2 regions of the Amphritea japonica ATCC BAA-1530 genome follow, and region 2 is predicted to be linked to the other one. Evidence: predicted binding sites of a transcription regulator. Region 2 holds the regulator's gene; the other holds the start of a gene.

Region 1 (8,025 bases), 1.5 Mb from region 2:
TAGGATGCATCACCTAGTTGAGCGCGGAAGCCATCAGCAATCATGTCGCCCAGTTTGCCAGCGCGCTGGTCTAACTTTTCATCTGTGATGGTATCGACGACTGCCAATGCAGCGGCGCAGCATAGTGGGTTGCCGCCATAAGTTGAACCATGGGTGCCAGGTACCAATACTTCGGTCGCTTTACCCCGGGCCAGACAAGCTCCGATTGGGACACCGTTACCCAGGCCTTTAGCGGTCGTAACGACATCGGGAAGGATGTTGTTCTGCTGGTATGCAAAGTAGCTTCCGGTCCGCCCATTACCTGTCTGCACTTCGTCGAGCATTAATAGCATGTCGTTTGCATCACAGAGTTCGCGTAGTTGATTCAGGTAGTCATCGGCTGGAATGATAACACCGCCTTCCCCCTGAATAGGCTCAACAAGAATGGCTACAACGCTGGCGTTGTTGGCAATAATATTCTTTACTGCGTCGACATCGTTATAGGGTGCACGTACAAATCCGCTGACCAGTGGTTCAAAACCGGCCTGAGCAGAACGGTTGCCTGTAGCGCTCAGGGTAGCCATAGTCCGGCCGTGAAAAGAGCCTTCCATGACGATAGTGGCAGGCTTGTCGATGCCTTTGGCATGTCCGTAACGACGCGCCAGTTTTATGGCTGCCTCGTTTGCTTCAGCGCCGGAGTTGCCGAAGAATACGTTGTCCATACCGGAGATCTTTGTCAGCCGTTCAGCCAGTAGCTCCTGATTGGGTATGGTATAGAGGTTGGATGTATGAATGAGCTGGCTAGCCTGCTCACTGATAGCTGTAGTGACGGCTGGATGTGCATGGCCCAGACCGCATACTGCGATACCGCTGAGTGCATCCAGATATTTGTTGCCGTCAGTATCAAACAGCCAGCAGCCTTCGCCGTGATCAAATGCTACTGAAAGACGCGAGTAAGTATTCATAACGGGCTGTATAGACATCATTGTCCCTCTATGTAACGCAAAACGGCAGCTTTTTGAGGCTGCCGAACGGAAAACCAGCCATTCTATGTACTTGCCAGACAATAAGCAAGATAGAGAATGTAACTTGAGATTTAGTATGCTTGCCCCCATATAGTTTCAGATACCGTTTTTCTAATCAGCGTATCTTTATAAGGCTGAGTATTAATGCTGAATTTTTTCAGTTATACCTGAGTAAATTAATCAGGTTTATGTTAGAATTTCGACACTAAAATTGATGTATGCCGGACTTCTGGCGACCAGTAAAAACATAGGTAGGTTTATGAGCGTTGTAGATACTATTAAAGAGCAGATTGAGTCCAACGATATCCTCTTGTATATGAAGGGGACTCCCCGTTTCCCTCAGTGTGGCTTCTCTTCCCGTGCGTCTGAAGCGATTATGTCTTGTGGGGCTCGCTTCGCATTTGTCAATATTCTGGAAAGTCCGGAAATCCGTGCGGAACTCCCTAAGTATGCAAACTGGCCAACCTTTCCGCAGCTGTGGGTTAAGGGAGAGTTGATTGGCGGTTGCGACATTATTGCTGAGATGGCGGCGAACGGAGAGCTCAAAGAGCTGATTGATACTGTTGTCGTTGAAGATGATGCCGCTGAGTGATAGTTGCGGGTCATAGGTATTGTTTATCAGTTGTATAGTTGTCTTTTATTAGTGTTATAAAGTCTCTGCAACTAAGATATCTGTAGAATTTTATGGCATGTTGATTGAGTAATATTTTGCTTATTCATTTAGCGTTTAACGTTTTACTTAAATGGAGATAGAAAATGGGCGTATTAGTAGGTAAGCAGGCTCCGGATTTTACCGCTGCAGCGGTACTGGGTAATGGCGATATTGTTGATGCATATACTTTGTCCGAAGCGACTAAAGGTAAGAAGGCTGTAGTATTCTTCTACCCATTGGATTTTACATTTGTATGTCCTTCTGAGCTGCTGGCTTTTGATCACCGCATTGAAGAGTTCAAAAAGCGTAATGTTGAAGTGATCGGTGTTTCTATCGATTCTCATTTCTCTCACAACGCTTGGCGTAACACCCCTATTGACCAGGGTGGTATCGGTCCGGTTAATTACACGCTGGTTGCTGATATGACTCACAGCATCTGTCAGGCTTATGATGTTGAATCTGAAGGCGGCATGGCTTTCCGTGGTTCATTCCTGATTGATGAAGATGGTCAGGTTCGTCACCAGGTAGTTAACGATCTGCCATTGGGTCGTAACGTTGACGAAATGTTGCGTATGGTTGATGCGCTTGCATTCCACCAGGCTAACGGCGAAGTTTGCCCGGCTGGCTGGACTGAAGGTGACAAAGGTATGGATGCGTCGCCTGCAGGCGTAGCTGCTTACCTGAGCGAGAACGCTGACTCTTTGTAATATTGAAGAGTAGCTGTTAGATAAAAAAACGCGCCTTTGGCGCGTTTTTTTGTGTCTGATGGATGTTACTCGTGGCCCGGAAGAGCTCGCTTTATGTCGGTAGGAGCGGCTTCCAGCCGCGAGCAGTACTAGACGAGTTGATTCGCGGCTGAAAGCCGCTCCTGCAATAAAAACTGTTTTGCTGGTTGTGTGTGGGCTAAAAATTTTGAGCAACGCGTATCGCTTATGCGTTTGGTCTGCTTTTTCTTTACTGGCAAGGACGCAGTCGCGTCTAACCCATAGTTAGTCGCGCAGCGAGGCTCGGATTTTACTATTCGTACCGGTCTTCCATCATCTGCCAGCCGCCCAGGTCTTTCCAGCGGTTCACGATCATGCAGAAAAGCTCAGCAGTTTTCATGGTGTCGTACAAGGCGGAGTGGGCTTGGTTTCCATCAAAGTCGATATCAGCCAGGTCGCAAGATTTTGCCAGTACGGTATGGCCTACGGCCAGGCCGGCCAGCGTGGCAGTATCAAACGTTGAAAAAGGATGAAACGGGTTGCGTTTGATATCGCAGCGTTCAGATGCAGCTGTTACGAAGCCGTGATCAAAAGAGGCGTTGTGACCTACTAAAATTGCGCGTTTGCAGCTGTGTGCTTTGACCGCTTTTCGAATAGGTTTGAATATTTTTTCCATCGCTTCTGCTTCAGGGATAGCGCCCCGTAACGGGTTGTACGGGTCAATTCCAGTAAAGTCCAAAGCGGCTTTTTCAAGGTTGGCGCCTTCGAAGGGCTCGACGTTGAATTCATAGCTTTCATCTATCAGGAGGTTGCCGTCGTCATCCATTGTCAGGGTGACAGCTGCAATTTCCAGCAGAGCGTCTGTCTGGGCATTAAATCCGGCAGTCTCTACATCGATGACAACGGGTAGGTAGCCCCGAAAACGGTTAGACATTGGGTGCTGGTACTGTGCGCTTCTGTTCAATGCAGGTCCTTAGTGGCCGTTTATATCGGCCAAGATATGTGATTTAGCTGTGCTCAAGTGTAAAGACTTGAGTGGGTTTTAACAATTACCTAAGCAAGAGTCAGTCAGCTTATTCATAAAGTGTTAAAGTTTGGGGGTGGGTCAGCACTAAAATAGCCATTTGTTTTGTCATAGTATTTGCAAAGGTCCGGATAATTTTCGAAGCTATCTTTCGTGCATATAGCTGTTTTATTGCTTGCAGGTACTCCACAGAGCGTATGCATCTTTCTAAAGCTTGTCGTCTCTGTGCCGATACAGTGCAGGCCTTTAGAGGAAGGCCGAAGTGCTTATTCTATTCTCTTAATTTCAGATGGATGTCGGTTGTATATGCGCGTTGCCATTTTAGTGTTGCTTTCAGTGATGTCCCTGCCTGTATTTGCGGTCGGTTATGCTGCGTCTATCGAGCAATCTAAGTGGGAACTGGAGGCCTCAAAATTCAGCTGTCGTTTATCTCAGGTAATTCCCTTGTTTGGTGAAGGAGAGTTTAATCATGAAGCCGGGGAGACCGTTCGCTTTATTTTGAAGCCGATGCAGGGGCATGGTTTGAAGGGCAGTGTGCAGTTGCTGGAGGAGGCGTCCCCCTGGCAACCAGGTATAGCGACCCGGCAGATTGGCAAGGTTACCTTTGCTGCTAATGGGTCGATTGCTGTGCCGACAGGATACTCTCAGCAGATGCTGGCTAGCCTGTATCGGGGGAGAAAGCCTACTTTTCTGGCTCAGAACTGGGCTGAAACCGGTGAGTCTGTTCGTATAGGGCTATCGGCAGCTAATTTTCCTCCAGCCTATGCAGCGTATTCAGACTGTATCACAGAGCTATTGCCGGTTAATTATCGCCAAATAGCGCGTACGGCGGTGCTGTTCCCCTCAGCGCAATGGCGGTTGTCTGATTCCACTAAGGCGCGGCTTGATCTGATTGCGATCTATGTTAACAATGATGAGACTGTGAACTCGGTTTATGTCGATGGTCACTCTGATGCTCAGGGGCGTCGACTGGCGAACCGGGATCTATCCAAAAAGCGCGCGGAAGTCGTGGCTGATTATCTGGAAAAGAAGGGCGTGAATCCGGATATGATCACCACCCGATATCACGGTGAACGCTACCCCGTGGCACAAAAGAATGATCGTGCCACCCGTGAGCGGAGTCGTCGTGTGACCATACGCTTAGACCGGGATTAATCGTCCCGTCTTTTATCCATAAAGCCTGTATATAACCCTCTGTAACTCTGGCGTAATCATGGTACAATTGCGCCCTTTCTGATTTTGTGTGTCCGCTAGAGGCTATGTCGCTCTCTACGGGGCTGATTTTGCGTTTGGAGCCTCTCTATATGTCTGATATCAAAAAGGTTGTGCTGGCCTATTCCGGCGGCCTTGATACTTCTGTGATCGTACGCTGGTTGCAGGATACTTATAACTGTGAAGTTGTTACTTTTACTGCTGACCTGGGTCAGGGTGAAGAAGTAGAACCAGCCCGTGCGAAAGCTGAAGCGCTGGGTGTTAAAGAGATCTATATCGAAGATTTGCGGGAAGAATTTGTCCGTGACTTCGTTTTCCCTATGTTCCGTGCGAACACTATCTATGAAGGCGAGTACCTGCTGGGTACCTCTATAGCGCGTCCACTGATTGCTAAGCGCCTGATTGAGATTGCTAATGAGACGGGTGCTGATGCGATCTCTCATGGTGCGACGGGCAAAGGAAATGATCAGATTCGTTTCGAGCTGGGTGCATACGCGCTTAAGCCGGGCGTGGCGGTTATTGCGCCATGGCGTGAATGGGACCTGACCTCCCGTGAAACGTTGATGAAGTATTGCGAAGAGCATGATATTCCGGTCGACTTCTCTAATAAAAAGAAGAAATCACCTTATTCTATGGATGCTAACCTTCTGCATATCTCCTACGAGGGCGATATTCTGGAAGATCCATGGGCTGAAGCTGAAGATGATATGTGGCGCTGGTCTGTGTCACCTGAAGAAGCTCCTGATCAAGCGACCTACATGGATCTGACTTACGAGAAGGGTGATATTGTAGCGATCGACGGTAAGGCTATGAGCCCTGCGACGGTGCTTGAGTACCTGAATAAGGTCGGTGGCGAAAATGGCATTGGTCGTTTAGATATCGTTGAAAACCGTTTTGTAGGCATGAAGTCCCGGGGCTGCTATGAAACCCCAGGGGGCACCATCATGTTGCGCGCGCATCGTGCAATTGAGTCTATCACTCTGGATCGTGAAGCGGCGCATCTGAAAGACGAGCTGATGCCGCGTTATGCGAAAGTTATCTATAATGGTTTCTGGTGGTCCGAAGAGCGTAAGATGCTTCAGCAGATGATCGATGAATCCCAGCGGTATGTGAATGGCGATGTTCGTCTGAAGCTATACAAAGGCAACGTGATTGTTGTGGGTCGTCGTTCTGAAGATACGCTGTTTGATGAAAGCATTGCGACGTTTGAAGATGATGCGGGTTCGTATGATCAGAAAGATGCTGCGGGTTTCATTAAATTGAATGCGCTGCGCATGCGTATCGAAGCGGGCAAAGGTCGCGATCTTTCATAAGTCAGGCTTTGTTGGCTCTATCGATAAAAAAAACCCCGTTATGTCACCATAACGGGGTTTTTTTGTGGCCTAATCCCGTGGCTGTGGCTTTGATAATAGTCTGATTTATATGATACTTTGATATTCATTCCCAAATGTAGAGTTTATGGAAATCAACTACTCAGATAAGAAAGTACTGATTGTTGATAATCGCCTGGAAGATCTTGCTGAACTCAAGATGATCCTGGGGAATATGGGGGTGCCTGACATTCAGGTCGCTTCCTCCGTCAATATGGCTCTGGTGTTGTTGCGGGAGCTGTCGTTTGATCTCTGCTTTGTAGTGTTTGATCAGGGCAAGGACCATAAGAATGGGCTGCAACTGATACAAGAGGCAACAGCAGAAGGCGTCCGCAAGTTCTCTACCATCTTTACCCTTATTGTTGATCCGGAGCGGTCTAAACTTTTGTTTGGCTCATTGGATAGCTCCCCCGATACCTATATATCAAAGCCCTACGCTGAATCTAAGCTACGCTTTCGCATTGAAAAGATTATGCGGATTAGAGAGGTGCTGCTGCCGCTGGAAGAACTGATGGATCAGGGGGAACTACAAGCGGCGCTAGAGATGTGTGGCAAAATGGCTCAGGGATACCCAGGGCTGCATATGTATATCCAGCGACTGCGGGGGATTATTTTACTCGAGCTAGGCTTGTACTCCGAAGCTGTACACCTGTTCGAAACGATTGTTGCTCAGCGAGACCAGCCCTGGGCCAGAGTGGGTCTGGGAATGTCTTTGTGCCATCTGGGCCATTACCTGAGTGCCCGGGATGCGTTGCAACATGTCATAGATGAATCTCATTTTTGTGTTGAGGCTTATACCTGGTTAGCTCGAACATACAAAGCACTGGGAGAGCGGGGTGAAGCGATTGGGCTGCTGCGTAAAGCGATAATGCTGCAATCTACGGTGCCTGAGCTACAGGGTGTTCTTGGTAGTTTGGCGGGGCAGAATCAAGAATGGAATGTTGCAGTAGAAGCGTATAACAACGCTATTCGTTATGCCCGCAATAGCTGTTTTCAATCAGAAGATTATTACTTCAGCCTGGTGGCTGCTTTACTGGCGCGGGATAACTTTGATCGAGAGATTGAAGAACAAGCGATACGTGCTCTCGAAGATGTGGTGTTGGCGTTCCCTGGTGAGCCCATTGTGCAGTTTAAATCCCGTTTGTTGGCGGCGCAGGCTTACCGTCGGTCAGGGGCTTCTGACCGGGCTAATTTGGCCGCCCGTAATGCGTATGACCTTTTTTGCGGCTTAGAGCTGACCGAAAAAGCAGAATGGGTTGAACCATTTCTGGAAGGAATGGAAGGTACTTCTGTTGAGTCAGATGCGCAATCGATGAAGCAACAGGTTAATCGGGATAGCGCTGCCCTGGAGTGGGGGAAATTAAACCTTCAGGGGATGCTGGCTTACCGTAAGAAAGAGTATCGTAAAGCCTTGGGCTTTTTTGTGCGTGCCGATGGTATATTGCCAAATAATCCCAGCCTGACGCTGAATCTGGTGCAGACTGCGCTGGAGCAAGCCCGTCATCCAGGGCCTGAGCGCCATGAGTTGCTACTGCAGTGTGATAATGCGCTATACAGTATTAATTACGGTGCTTTGAGTCTGCGTCAGCAGAAGCGCTACCTTTCTCTATCCGATCGTTGTGCCGAGATGATCCGCTCGATGGCGCAGTTGAAGCATGAAACAGACGTCGGAGCCTGAGCGGTTATGCCGATGTCTGGAAAGTTCAGATTAGATAGTATCGTCGTCGGTTAAAATGAAATTTCCCATTGAGGGCTTAGCCGGCTCGTTATCGTATGCCGAACGCGCTAGTTTTCGCGTCAGCAGCTTCTGTTGAGCCGCTTCGGGAAGGTCGGTAAACAGGATTGTATTTTTTGAAATCAGCAGGTCGATAAGGTCTTCAATAATCCGGCTGACTTCAGAGTCTGATTTTTCCAGAAACTCTTGTGGGCTGCTGGCTTCGCTATTACTCGATAGGAAATGAGCGACTTCCGGGTCGGCTATATCTGCCACGGTTGAGTTTCCAACCGGATGCGTTGACAGAGAAGTAATTTGTCCCTGTTCATTCCTGATTGCGTAGAG
Region 2 (8,025 bases):
AACATCAACGGAACTAAGTCCGGGCGCACCACTTGGACCATGGAGCTCATTCAGTAAACTCTCGAATTCATCCTCTGTAATCAAATTTGGATCCAGGGCTATCGCAGGCTCAGTAGCCAACCCTGGCGCACCTGCAGGCCCATGCAACTTATCGAGCAGATCATCAAACTCATCTTCTGTAATCAGGTCGTTTGATAACACCCCACTGTCGGGAAGAGAGAGCTCTTCACTGCCCAAGTCCGCCACTAACTGATCGAACTCTGCACTCACTGTCGCATCGGTTTGCGGTGATGTATCTACTGGTGCAGCAGAAGGAGCCGGACTCGCTGCCACTACCTGACCTGCAGCCATTGCATTCAAGCCAGCCAACAACTGAGGATCTGCCACATCGGGATAACTTCCCTGTTGAACCGCCTCAAACATTGCATTAATGCTATCCAGCGCCTGAAGCACCAAATCCATCAAACCCGCGGATACTTTTAATGCATCATTGCGCAATTGGTCAAAAAGGTTTTCAGCGCTGTGACAGCAGTCAACCATAGGATCAAGCTGTAGGAATCCAGCGCCACCTTTAACCGTATGAAAGCCACGGAAGATAGCATTAAGCAATTCCCGATCTTCAGGGTGCTGCTCAAGATCAACCAACTGCTCCGATAGCAGCTCTAAGATCTCTCCAGCTTCAACTAAAAAATCTTCAAGAATTTCCTGATCAACATCTAAGGACATACGATTTACCCGTTAAAAGCCCAGACTGGAAAGAAGATCATCCACATCATCCTGATTGGATGCGACCTCAGTTTTATTACGACCGGCCATTTGCGGACCTTCAGCTTCAATCGCAGACCGTTGCGGCTTCTCTTTATCTTGAGAGTCCGGCAAATCAGTCTGGGAATCCGAAGATAAAACACCCAGGCTATTTACCCTCGATGCGACTTCCATCAAGCCTACCAGCTCATTTTCAATATCGGTCACCAGCTGAATAACACGCTTAATCAGCTGACCGGTAATATCCTGATATTCTTGCGCCAGCATAATCGCAGTCAAACGCTCTTTGAGATCAGCGAGTGCCTCGGAATGGTCTTCTGCATAGCAACACAGCTTCTGATGCAAATCCGCCAGTTCAGGTTTTTCGCTTTTTACGGCAGCTAACTCTTCGAGCAACCCTTTACGCAGTTGAAAACCCTGTTCGAGCTGTCTAACCAACTGCAACGATTCATCTACCTGATCAATCGTTTTATGTGCATTGCTTTCGGTGAGTTCAATCACATAAGAAAGGCGATCACTGGCATCGGAAATAGAAGCGATATGGTGTTTGGAGTCCTGTAATAGCTCAGTGCTACTGACATCATCAGTAAAACCCACTATCGCGTCATGAACCGCCCGGGTCAGTTTTCCCACTTCATGATAAAGCGCCTGGTGTCGTAGCTCATTTAGTTGCTGCACTAACTGCATCGCCTGGGGTATATCGCCCTGCTTCAGCAGTTCCACCAACTCTTCAGCGCGCGTTTTCAACTCTAATTCGAAACGACGTTGATCCTGAATAGCATCTATATCAGACATGCGCGCCTCCTAGCCCTGCAGGCGTTCGAAAATCTTAGCAATTTTTTCCTTCAGCACACCCGCAGTAAACGGTTTTATTATATAACCGTTCACACCGGCCTGAGCAGCCGCAATAATCTGTTCACGCTTAGCTTCTGCTGTCACCATTAGAATAGGAATGTGGCGCAACTCAGGATCGGCCCGCACATGCTTCAGAAGGTCGATACCATTCATCTTTGGCATGTTCCAATCGGTCACCAGAAAATCAATGCCACCAGACTTCAAAATAGGTAACGCTGTTGCGCCATCATCGGCCTCAACAATATTAGTAAAGCCTAAATCACGTAACAGATTTTTGATAATCCGCCGCATCGTTGAGAAATCATCTACAACCAGAATTTTCATGTCTTTATTCAAGACAATCCCTCCTAACACAAATACTGTACGACGGTCTCAGAACGTGGGCATAAACCTCCGAACCTTACCGCCACTCTTTTAAACGACTACGTAAACGCAGCGCAGCTTGACTATGTATCTGACTCACCCTTGACTCACTAACACCGAGCACTTTGCCAATCTCTTTCAGGTTGAGCTCCTGATCGTAATACAGAGATAACACCAGTTTTTCTCTTTCCGGTAAGCCTTTAATTTCCTGGGCGATCGCTTTAACAAAATCTTCCTGTTCAAACTGTTCAGAAGGATCAGGTTCACTACCGGCAATATATTCTCCCGGCCCGTCATCCTGAGGACTGGTGAGCTTATCAAAACTAAATAGCCGACTCTCTGCTGAATCTTTTAATAATGCATGATATTCAGTCACACTGATATTAAGTTCAGCAGCAACCTCCCCATCTTGGGCATCCCGCCCGGTGCGCGTCTCAATTACCTGAACCGCTTCAGCCACCCGGCGACCATTTCGGTGCACCGAACGCGGTGTCCAGTCCCCCCTACGCACTTCATCGATGATAGAACCACGAATACGGATACCCGCATACGTTTCAAAACTAGCCCCTTTGCTGGCATCATATTTTTTTGCCGCTTCTAACAAACCCACCATACCTGCCTGAATCAAGTCTTCCAGCACAACAGTATTCGGTAATCGCGCCAACAAGTGATGGGCAATTCGCTTTACCAAAGTACCATGCTGCTCAATTATTTCCTGACTTGAGCGAAACTGAAGCTGATTATACATAGAGGATACTCTGACTCCGGTTATTCAGGCGCCACTAACCAAACGCTCAACAAAAAATTCAAGATGCCCCCGCGGATTTGAGGGTACTGGCCAGGCGTCAACCTTTGTCGCTAACTGTTTATAAGCCAGCGACGCTTTACTCCGGGGAAATGCTTTTAAAACAGCACGTTGCTGCCTCACACCCTTTCTTACTGACTCATCATAAGGGATTGCCCCCAGGTATTGAAGGGTCACATCAAGAAACCTATCAGTTACTGTCAGCAGCTTACTGTACATATTGCGCCCCTCCTGCTCAGAGCGAACCATATTCGCCAGTACGCGGAAGCGAGTCATCTTGTAATCCCTGTTAAGCAACTTCATCAACGCATAAGCATCAGTGATGGAAGTAGGCTCATCACAGACGACAACTACTACATCCTGTGCCGCTTTAACAAAACTCACTACTGCATCGGAAATACCCGCTGCAGTATCAATAACCAGAACATCAAGATCATCGGCAATTTCACTGAAGGCATGAATCAGTTCGGAATGCTCGTGCACGCTCAGCGATGTCATTTCCTGCGTACCTGAAGCAGCGGGCACAATTCTGACATTGGTATCCACCTCTACCAGCAAATCCTTAAGACTGCATTCACCCGAGAGCACATTCGAAATATCACGCTCAGTTTTAACACCTAAAAGAACATCAACGTTTGCCAGTCCAAGGTCCGCATCCATTAAAACAACACGATGACCCATCTCTCCCAGCGCGAGACTCATATTCACAGAGACGTTAGTTTTACCTACACCACCCTTACCACCGGTGACCGCAATAACTTTGACCGGTCTGGAACTATTCATTCCAACCATCCATTACGGCCATGTATTCCAACGTTCTCGCTGCAATCTGCTTTATTAGCAACTCAGTTCTCCCATTGTTCATCCCGGGCCAGACGCTCCTGCTGGTGCTCGCTGAAAACCCTGTGACTACGACTCGCCTTTTGCGCGGTTACCACCGCCCGACTCACCAGATCTTTCTTATGCGCTACATCAATATCATCCGGCACTCTCTGCCCATCAGTTACGTAACTCACTGACAACCCATTTTCCATCACCAGATCCAGTGCTTCGCCAAGATTACCCGACTCATCAAGCTTACTCAGCACACAACCATGCAGCCCAAGTGGCGCATAAGTTTCGTAAGCACTCTCAATAACATGACGCTGACTCGAACAAGACAGGACTAACAGCTTTTTCATTCTGACAGTCACCTCATCCAACATACTTAGCTGTGCCTGAGTATGGGGCTCATGAGCACTCATACCTGCCGTATCAATTAACACTAACCGCTTACCCCGGAGGGAAGTCAAAACCTCCTCCAGAGGGTTATTCTCATCCACAACCCGTACAGGCACATCCAGGATACGACCGAAAGTCAGCAACTGCTCATGCGCAGCTATCCTAAATGAATCCGTTGTTACCAACGCCACGCTAGAGCTACCATGCTTCAATACATAGCGAGCAGCCAGCTTTCCAATCGTAGTCGTTTTTCCCACACCGGTCGGCCCAACAAACGCAATCATTCCTCCTCGCTCAACAAAGTCCTCTCCCATCACTGGAATATTATCGCTAAAGCGAGTCAGAGCAGAGCGCCATGCATCATCCAGCACATCATCATCTCCAACTGTTGCGGATAGCTGACGACTAATCTGCGGCCCTAAACCAATTCGTTCAAGTCTTCGCTCCACCTTTACAACTGAGGAGTCAGCCAATTCATGGCGAGGTTTTGGTTTTTTCGGCGCGATGGGACTCGCTGTCGGTCGTGAGCGTTCAGAAGCTGGAGCAGCGTGCGATTCAACGACTCTCTGGGGCGAAGCCTGGGGCTGGCTTAAAATATTTTTAAGTGAGTCAATCTCCAGCTTTAACGATTGAATAACCTCACGCTCATCATCCACCCCCTGATGAACAGGCTCTACAGGAGACGCCATCTGTCGTTCTTGCCGGGAAGGATCTAACTGCGGACGCATCACCTTAGCAGGCTTTTCTTCTACACGCGGCGCCTGATAAGCCCTTCCACGCTGTCGCTTTTTAAGGGTATCGAGAATTTCATTGAGTTCTTCATCATCACCATCCATCTGGCGATTTTTTTGACGCGGCTCAGCACCACCATCCTGGGCTGTCGCAATACGAGCCTGTGCCTTGCGCAACTCTTCTGCAAGATTACTTTTCAGCTTACCTTGCTGTTTTTTGGAGCTTTCCGCCGCCCGCTTACGCTTGAATTCCTGCTGCGCTGCCTCGTATTCATGCTCATGTGCAGCCACAACTTCGACACCACCCGCAACGCGGTGATTAGACACAATGACAGCGTCAGGACCTATCTCATCCCTAACCCGCTGCATAGCCTGTCTCATATCCGGAGCAAAAAAGCGTTTAACTTTCATAACCGTCTCTATTATTTACCTGATCAGACACCGGCCTGACCCTGTCCACCCACTGTAGCAATAATTGTCACCCGTTTGTTTTCAGGAATTTCCTGATAGGAGAGCACACTGATCTGATTTTCCCCATAGCGAACAAACTTTGCCAACAACGGCCTGATAGGCGCAGCAACCAATAAAATCGACGCTCGCCCTGCAATCTCTTGCTGCTGCGCTACGTCTGCAAGAGAGCTTTGTAATCGCTCAGCCATCGTTGGCTCAATCACCAAACCATCACCACTTTCTCCCTGCTGTACCGATCCCAATAGCAACTGTTCCAATTGCGGATCAAGCGTAATCACAGGTAAATCATCATCACTGCCGACAATATTCTGAACAATCATCCTTGACAGCGAAATACGCACTGCTGCGGTAAGCCCCTGAGGATCCTGAGTACGCGCTACAGCCTCAGCTAACGCTTCTGTAATTGTTCTGAAATCCCGGACCGGCACCTGTTCCATTAATAAGTTCTGCAGCACTTTCAATAGTGTACTCACAGAAAGACGTCCAGGTATCAACTCTTCTACCAGTTTTGGGGACGTTTTTGCCAGAAGGTCCAATAATTTCTGTACTTCATCATGTCCCATCAGCTCATGGGAGTGAGCCTGTAAGATCTGATTAAGATGCGTTGCTACGACAGTTCCTGCATCCACTACTGTATAACCCAGGGTCTGCGCCTGCTCTTTCTGACTTTGTTCGATCCAGACAGCATCAAGACCAAAGGCGGGATCTTTAACCTCAATTCCTTTTAAAGCCCCAAACACCTGACCCGGATTAATAGCTAATTCCCGGTCGGGATAAACCTCTGACTCACCGACAGAAACGCCCATCAGGGTTATTCGATAAGCGCCGGGCATCAGATCCAGGTTATCCCGTATATGCACCGACGGAACCAGAAAACCAAGATCTTGCGAGAGTTTTTTTCGCACACCTTTAATCCGACTCAGTAGTTGACCACCTTGTAACTTATCCACCATCGGTATCAACCGATAACCCACCTCTAAGCCGATCATATCCACCGGCATTACATCATCCCAATCCAGCTCTTTAATATCCTGATCAGCTTCAGACGGCTTAGGCTGCTGCGGCGCTTCTTCCGCTGCCTGCGCCTCTGCAGCCACATTTCGTTGCTGAATAAAATACGCCCCAACACCCGCAGCAATCGCCAGCGACAAAAAAGCCACATGAGGCATCCCGGGAAGCGAGCCCATGATAAACAGGATTCCAGCTGCAACCGCCAACGCTTTAGGCGAGCCAAATAACTGACTGATAACCTGCTTACCCATATCCTGAGATGAGTTAACCCGGGTTACCATAATCGCAGCGGCGGTAGACAGCAGCAAGGATGGAATCTGAGCAACCAAACCATCACCGATAGTCAGCAATGAATAATAACGCGCCGCCAGATCAAAGGAGAGATCATGCTGCATCATCCCTATCCCCAGTCCTCCGAGAATATTAATCACCAGAATCAGGATACCCGCAACTGCATCACCCCGGACAAACTTACTCGCACCATCCATAGAACCATAAAAGTCGGCTTCCTGAGTTACTTCCTGTCGTCGCAGCTTTGCATCATCCTGACTAATCAAACCGGCATTCAGATCCGCATCAATTGCCATCTGCTTGCCCGGCATCGCATCCAGCGTAAAGCGAGCACTTACTTCCGAGATGCGCCCAGCACCTTTGGTCACTACGACAAAGTTGATAATCACCAGAATCAGAAATACCACCAGACCCACAACATAGTTGCCGCCGATTACCACCTCACCAAAGGCCTCAATCACCTTACCTGCCGCATCCCCCCCTTCGTGACCGTGCAAAAGCACTATTCGGGTCGAGGCAACATTCAGCGCCAGACGCATTAGCGTGGTAATCAGTAGAATTGTAGGAAAAACAGCAAAATCCAATGGCCGCATCGCATAGACACAGACCAGCAAGACAACAATAGACAGCGCTATATTAAAGGTAAACAAGGTATCAAGAAGAAAAGGTGGCATCGGCAGTGTAACCATGCCGAGCACAAGTAGAAGCAGAAAAGGAATACCCAGATTCCCTTTCCCTGCGCTGCGCACATTACCGTAAATCGCCGCTCTATCCACTTACACCCCGAAGAACATCTTTGCCCACAAGCAAAGCGTCAAAAATACGTCATAGAAATAATAATAAGTTACAGCCTGAAAAAATAACACTAATACGCATGTAAAACATCAATTTTTTGACGCTTTACCTGCCATTCTATGATTATTGCAAGAATCCAGCCATATCACGGAAACATACGCGGATTATTTGGAGGGTCTTATTCGTCTTTCTGTAATTCTGAAGGAATATCCAGATCCGGAGAGATATCTATTGGAGCCGGACCCTGGCGCTGCTTATGCCGCTTTAATTGGAAAACATACGCTAACACCTCTGCCACCGCCTTAAACAAGCCAGCAGGAATCTCCTCTTCCACTTCTGTTGAGTGGTATATCGCGCGAGCAAGCGCTGGAGAGGAAAGAACAGGCACTTCATGAGCATCAGCTATCTCGCGAATTTTTAGGGCAACAAAATCAGCACCCTTCGCCACAAGAAATGGAGCTCCACCACCACTCTGATCATACTTAAGCGCCACCGCATAATGCGTCGGGTTTGTGATAACCACATCAGCCTCGGGCACTGCGGACATCATCTTACGCTGGGATATTTCACGCTGAAGCTGCCTGATTCGCCCCTTCACTTCGGGCTTACCTTCAGTATTCTTCATCTCATCTTTGACTTCCTGAAGAGTCATTTTCAGCTTTTGGGTATAGTCATAGATCTGAAAAGGCACATCGACCAGGGAGATCAGAATCATTG

Evidence for each region. The regulator FliA, encoded in region 2, starts transcription of late flagellar genes. The targets are predictions, from matches to a motif close to CTAAAGTTNNNNNNNNNNCNGCCGATA.
Region 1: AMJAP_RS13680 (flagellar protein MotY) is a predicted target of FliA. The motif match lies at 3,592-3,618, and genes of this name have one in related genera.

The regions. Positions count from the first base shown of each region.
Region 1 covers NZ_AP014545.1:2,966,556-2,974,580, reverse strand. Annotated here, with positions in the region: gene AMJAP_RS13700 (aspartate aminotransferase family protein) at 1-962, opposite strand, end outside; gene grxD (Grx4 family monothiol glutaredoxin) at 1,264-1,596, shown strand; gene AMJAP_RS13690 (peroxiredoxin) at 1,761-2,363, shown strand; gene rnt (ribonuclease T) at 2,674-3,294, opposite strand; gene AMJAP_RS13680 (flagellar protein MotY) at 3,691-4,539, shown strand; gene AMJAP_RS13675 (argininosuccinate synthase) at 4,689-5,909, shown strand; gene AMJAP_RS13670 (tetratricopeptide repeat protein) at 6,055-7,644, shown strand; gene AMJAP_RS13665 (hypothetical protein) at 7,675-8,025, opposite strand, start outside.
Region 2 covers NZ_AP014545.1:658,152-666,176, reverse strand. Annotated here, with positions in the region: gene AMJAP_RS03080 (chemotaxis protein CheA) at 1-726, opposite strand, end outside; gene AMJAP_RS03075 (protein phosphatase CheZ) at 739-1,560, opposite strand; gene AMJAP_RS03070 (chemotaxis response regulator CheY) at 1,570-1,944, opposite strand; gene AMJAP_RS03065 (RNA polymerase sigma factor FliA) at 2,021-2,731, opposite strand; gene AMJAP_RS03060 (MinD/ParA family protein) at 2,756-3,571, opposite strand; gene flhF (flagellar biosynthesis protein FlhF) at 3,634-5,151, opposite strand; gene flhA (flagellar biosynthesis protein FlhA) at 5,175-7,289, opposite strand; gene flhB (flagellar biosynthesis protein FlhB) at 7,487-8,025, opposite strand, start outside.